DNA from 2 places in the Erwinia sp. SLM-02 genome. Region 2 is predicted to be linked to the other one. Evidence: predicted binding sites of a transcription regulator. Region 2 holds the regulator's gene; the other holds the start of a gene.
The links. Region 2 encodes PurR, which represses purine synthesis genes. Its sites were predicted from a motif close to CANGCAAACGTTTGCNTG; they were not measured.

Region 1 (3,128 bases), on a different contig from region 2:
CGGCAGCATGATGACCGCGCGTCTGCTGGTGGCCGCCGACGGTGCGAACTCGTGGCTGCGGAATAAAGCAGATATCCCGCTCACCTTCTGGGATTATCAGCATCATGCGCTGGTGGCCAATATCCGCACCGAGAAACCGCACGATGCGGTGGCCCGGCAGGTGTTCCACGGTGAAGGTATTCTGGCCTTCCTGCCGTTGAGCGATCCGCATTTGTGTTCAATCGTCTGGTCGCTGCCGCCGCAGGAAGCCACGCGGCTGCAGTCGATGCCGGAAGAGGTGTTCAACCAGCAGCTATCGGTGCATTTTGATCTGCGCCTGGGGCTTTGCAAGCTGGAAAGCGATCGCCAGGTATTCCCGCTGATGGGGCGCTTTGCACGCAGTTTTGCCGCTCACCGTCTGGCGCTGGTGGGCGATGCCGCCCACACCATTCATCCGCTGGCGGGGCAGGGTGTGAACCTTGGCTTTATGGATGCCGCGGAGCTGATCGGTGAGATCCGCCGCCTGCATCTGCAGGGCAGGGATATCGGCGAGCATCTGTATCTCAGGCGCTACGAGCGCAGCCGCAAGCACAGTGCGGCGCTGATGCTGGCCAGCATGCAGGGGTTCCGCGAGCTGTTTAACGGTAATAATCCGGCGAAGAAGCTGTTGCGTGATGTCGGGCTGGCGCTGGCGGATAAGCTGCCGGGCGTGAAGCCTAAGCTGCTGAAGCAGGCGATGGGGCTGCATGATTTGCCCGAGTGGCTGCGTTGACGGGGCGGGACTTTGATTTGTTCTGATGTGGGCCGTGAGCTGAATGCTGTGTGAGCGCTTTAACCTGGTTGTTTTCTGGATGCGGTGCGCACGCTAACCGGCGGCTCCCTCGTCCGGGCGGTCCTCGCGTCGCGCTTTGCGCGATGCCTTCACTTCACTCGCCAGCCTTCGTAGCGGGGCAGACGGGGCGTCCTGCCCCGGCCGCCTCTTTCGCCAGCGTCCTGCTGGCTCATACGAGCTTCCTCACTCCGTTCAGCGCTGTGGATTGCCCGCTCGAGGGAGCCGCCGGTTCGCTTAGTGACTTCTGCGTCGCCTGAAAAAGTCCGGCACATTCGTTTAATGGGTTGAGACTTTGATTTGCCCCAATGGGCCATCTTCGTTTTATTCCTGATTAAAAAAGCCATCACATAGCCGTAAAGATGACCCGCCGCTGCGCCAGACGGGCAATCCGCAGCGCTGAGGTGGAGGCATCAGGCCAGGAGACGCCAGCAGGGAAGCTGGCGTCAGGCTAAGCCGGGCAGGACGCCCGTCTTAGCCGGTCCGGCAGGCTGGATGCCGTAACCGAAGGCACCACGCGAAGCGTGGCGCGAGGACCGACCGGCAGGCGTAGCGGCGGGTCAGCGGGCGCAGAATTGCCAGCGCATCAACATCAATCGCATGAGATACCCGCAACTAACTCAGCCCTAATTGTCAGTTGTTTTCCCGTAATTTTTCACCGTTTTATCTTCCCTTGCACCAATGGTGCACCCGCCGCCCCATCATTGTGCTTCGTTTGAATTATTCTAATTTCACGCGCCCATTCGCATTATTTTTAATAATGCGATAACAAAATTCAGGAAGTTGTTTTTTATACATCGAATGCGGAATCTTTGTGATTCATCTGCGTTTAAGCCGATTTATTGCGGGTTTTGTGTGCGTTTTTCCAGAAATCCAGCGATAGATACTGGCAGTGAGTTCAGGGGCTTTATTGCCGAACTGTGATTTCGACCCCGTTTAACTTATGGTTAATTGCCATTTTCGGTGGTAAGTTCAAAGCCAAGATAACGTTTGCGTCAGGCCGCTAACGAGCGGTAAACGGGCGCGTCAATCACCCTGCATCCACAAGGATGGCGGACAGACAGCACAGGAAGACTATGACTCAGCAAACCCCGTTGTTCGAACAGCATCAAGCCTGCGGTGCGCGCATGGTGGACTTTCACGGCTGGATGATGCCGCTGCATTATGGGTCGCAGATTGATGAACATCACGCGGTACGCACCGATGCCGGGATGTTCGACGTTTCGCATATGACCATTGTCGATCTGCACGGCGCCCGCACGCGGGAGTTCCTGCGCTATCTGCTGGCGAACGACGTGGCAAAGCTGACTCAGCCGGGTAAAGCGCTTTATACCGGCATGCTGAACGCCTCCGCTGGCGTCATTGACGATCTGATTGTTTACTTTATGAGCGAAGACTTTTTCCGCCTGGTGGTGAACTCCGCCACGCGCGAGAAGGATCTGGCGTGGATTACCGAACATGCGGCACCTTACGGCATCGATATCCACGAGCGTGATGATTTAGCGCTGGTGGCGGTGCAGGGGCCGAATGCTCAGCAGAAAGCGCAGACGCTTTTTGATGACGCGCAGCGTGCGGCGGTCAGCGGTATGAAGCCGTTCTTCGGCGTGCAGGCGGGCGATTTGTTTATTGCCACTACCGGTTACACCGGCGAAGCGGGCTATGAAATTGCCCTGCCGTCCGACCAGGTTGTGTCGTTCTGGCAACGGCTGCTGGCGGCGGGCGTCAAGCCCGCGGGTCTGGGAGCACGCGACACGCTCAGGCTGGAAGCGGGCATGAATCTGTATGGGCAGGAGATGGATGAAGGCGTCTCTCCGCTGGCGGCCAATATGGGCTGGACCATCGCCTGGGAACCGGCCGACCGCGAATTTATTGGGCGTGAAGCGCTGGAATCCCAGCGTAAGAGCGGCACCGAGCAGCTGGTGGGGCTGGTGATGACCGAAAAAGGCGTGCTGCGCAACGAACTGCCGGTGCGTTTCACCGACGCCGACGGCAACCCGCGTGAAGGGGTTATCACCAGCGGATCGTTTTCCCCGACGCTGGGCTACAGCATTGCGCTGGCGCGGGTTCCTGCCGGCATCGGCGAACAGGCCATCGTGCAGATTCGCAACCGCGAAGTGCCGGTGCAGGTGACCAAACCCGTTTTTGTCCGCGCCGGTAAACCGGTAACAAAATAAATCTGAATCTACCCGTCCTGTTGATGCCGGACAGGGGCTGTAAAACGCGCCGGCGGCATAAACGTATAGCGGAATTATCTTTTTTGGAGAGCGTCGATGAGCAATGTACCAACCGATCTGAAATACCGTGACAGCCATGAATGGGT
Region 2 (3,128 bases):
CCAAAGTCTCTGCGTCCCAAAAGGCAAAGCTGAAAAAAAGTCAGGAAGCCACTGCCGCTCGCGAAGTGAAAACAACGCGCATCGGTAAAATGGAGAAAAAGCGCTACGGTCGCGAGCGTCTGGCATCATTACAGACCAAAAAAGGCAGGAAAGGCCCGCTGCGCGCTATCGAGCGTGATGAAGTTGAGTCGCCTGAATCCCCGCTTAAGCTGAGTAAGGCGCACCGCGCCCGCTACCAGAAAGCGCGTGAAACCGCGATGAACAAGCTGATGGGCCAGCTCGGTAAGCCCTATCAGTGGGGCGGCACGTCGCCGCAGACGGGTTTCGACTGCAGTGGGCTGGTGTGGTATGCCTATAAAGATCTGGTGAAATTCAAAATCCCGCGCACGGCAAATGAAATGTATCACCTGCGCGATGCCGCTGCGATCAAGCGCGACAAGCTTGAAAAAGGTGACCTGGTGTTCTTCCGTATCAACGGCCGCGGCACTGCCGATCACGTTGGTGTGTATCTTGGCGGTGGGAAATTCATTCAGTCGCCGAGAACCGGCAAAGATATCCAGGTGAGCGCGCTGGGCGATGATTACTGGCAGGAGCACTACATTGGTGCCCGTCGGATGATGACACCCAAAACCATTCGCTGATTGCGCAACGCCGGATGCAGATGCAAATCGGGAGGAGCCTGGCTCCTCCCGATTTTTTTAGTGCAGAATAGCCGTGAAGCTAAATGCAATAATCATCAGAAGCGCACCCACCGTGGTCAGCAGTGAGAATTTCAGATCGGTACTCATCGTCTCTCCTTAATAACCCTGTAAAATGTATGCACAAAGATTTTCCCACAGTTACCCGTAAAAATCTCGTTTTCTCTGCGCAGCCTTGTTAGAATTCCTCTTTTCCGTTGCGCAACAGCAGCGGAAACGGTTTTTGCCAGCTCTGCAGTCACTCTACGGACGATTTTTTCCCCTTTCCGACCCGTTGCGGCAGCACCCAAACCATTTTGGTCTGGCGGGAAAAGGCTGCACCCAGGCAAACGTTTAACCAACCTGTTATCAAATAGTTACGATAACACCAGGAGTATAAGTTTAATGGCAACAATTAAGGATGTGGCAAAGCGAGCCGGGGTTTCGACCACTACGGTGTCCCACGTAATTAATAAAACGCGCTTTGTAGCTGAAGAGACTCGTGAAGCGGTATGGGCAGCAATTAAAGAATTGCACTATTCCCCCAGCGCCGTGGCACGCAGCCTCAAGGTTAACCACACCAAAACTATCGGCCTGCTGGCAACATCCAGCGAAGCACCCTACTTTGCCGAAATCATTGAAGCCGTGGAAAACCGCTGCTTTGCCAAAGGCTATACCCTGATCCTTGGAAACGCCCATAACGACCTGAATAAGCAGCAGGCTTACCTGTCGATGATGGCGCAAAAGCGCGTCGACGGGCTGCTGGTGATGTGCTCTGAGTACCCGGATTCCCTGATCGCTATGCTGGAAGACCACCGCAATATCCCGATGGTGGTGATGGACTGGGGTGAAGCGCGCGGCGACTTTACCGATACCGTACTGGACAACGCCTTTGAGGGTGGCTATCTGGCCGGGCGCTACCTGATTGAGCGTGGACATCGCGATATCGGCGCAATCCCGGGTCAGCTGGAACGCAATACCGGCGGCGGACGCCATGCCGGTTTTCTTAAGGCACTGAACGAAGCCGGCATCACCCTGCGCGAAGAGTGGCTGGTTCAGGGCGACTTCGAACCCGAATCCGGCTATCGGGCCATGCAGCAAATCCTCGGCCAGAAACAGCGCCCTACCGCTATTTTCTGCGGTGGGGACGTGATGGCGATGGGCGCGATTTGCGCGGCCGATGAGATGGGCCTGCGCGTTCCGCAGGATATTTCGGTGATCGGTTATGATAACGTGCGCAACGCGCGCTATTTCACCCCGGCGCTGACCACGGTGCACCAGCCGAAAGAGCGGCTGGGAGAAACCGCCTTCGATATGCTGCTTGACCGCATCACCAGCAAGCGTGAAGAGCCGCAGACTATCGAAGTTCATCCTTCACTGATTGAACGCCGTTCCGTCGCTGACGGTCCGTTCCGCGACTATCGTCGCTGATCCCATCCGGCCCGGCCGTTCGCTCAGGCGGACGGTTCACACAGCCATTCCGCATTCAGCGTTTCGCTGTCGCCAAGATACTCCAGCAGCCAGCTCAGCGCGGGTGAGGCGCTCTGTTCCGACCAGCTCAGGCAGCAGGGGCTGATCGGAAACGGATTCGCCAGCGCCAGTTCGGCGATCCCTCCCTGAGCGATCCAGGTTTGCGCAAAGTGCCCCGGGATCATCCCCACGCACAGCCCGGCACGCAGACAGTCCAGGGCGCTTTCCCAGTCCGGGACCACCAGCCGTCGTTGATTATCCAGCGTCCAGGTGGTGCGTTTTGGCAACGATCGCGAGGTGTCTTCCAGCGTCATGGAGGGCCACTCGCGCAGCAGGTCGTCACTGAGCGGCCCCGGCTGTGCCAGCAAGGTATGCCCGCTTTGCACCACACAGCGCCAGTTCAGGCTGCCCATATCTCGAAAGGCAAAACGCCCCCCTACCGGCACCGCCTGGGTGGCACCGATCGCCACATCCACGCGCCCATCCGCCAGGGCATCCCATACGCCGTTAAACACCTCGGGGAATATATGCAGTTCCATGTCGGGAAAGTGACGATAGAAATCGACGATAAGCTGGCGGGTGCGCTGCGGTCTGACGATGCGATCGACGGCAATATTAATCTGGCCACGCCAGCCGTTTGCCACCTGCTGGCAGCGCCGGCGCGTGGAAAGCATTTTTTTGATAACAGAACGCCCTTCCTCGCTGAATACGCGCCCGGCCTCGGTCAGTACCACATCCCGGTGGCGGCGCTCAAACAGGCTGACGGCCAGCCACTGCTCCAGCTGGCGCACCGTATAGCTCACGGCGGAGGGGACCCGGTGAAGTTCAGCCGCCGCGGCGGTAAAGCTGCCGGTTCTGGCCACCGCTTCAATCACTTCCAGAGAATGTTCTGACCACATAATTTTTGCCTGCAAAAATTTTCAACGCAACCGACTAATATTACCGTTTCACAAGCCCAACTGCATCCCTTTACACTTCCAG

Region 1: gcvT (glycine cleavage system aminomethyltransferase GcvT) is a predicted target of PurR. The motif match lies at 1,788-1,805, and genes of this name have one in related genera.

What each region holds. Positions count from the first base shown of each region.
Region 1 is NZ_JAQISN010000002.1:172,081-175,208, reverse strand. It holds gene ubiI (FAD-dependent 2-octaprenylphenol hydroxylase) at 1-751, shown strand, start outside; gene gcvT (glycine cleavage system aminomethyltransferase GcvT) at 1,885-2,982, shown strand; gene gcvH (glycine cleavage system protein GcvH) at 3,079-3,128, shown strand, end outside.
Region 2 is NZ_JAQISN010000001.1:1,380,147-1,383,274, reverse strand. It holds gene PGH32_RS06410 (C40 family peptidase) at 1-641, shown strand, start outside; gene cydH (cytochrome bd-I oxidase subunit CydH) at 699-788, opposite strand; gene purR (HTH-type transcriptional repressor PurR) at 1,083-2,108, shown strand; gene punR (DNA-binding transcriptional activator PunR) at 2,132-3,046, opposite strand.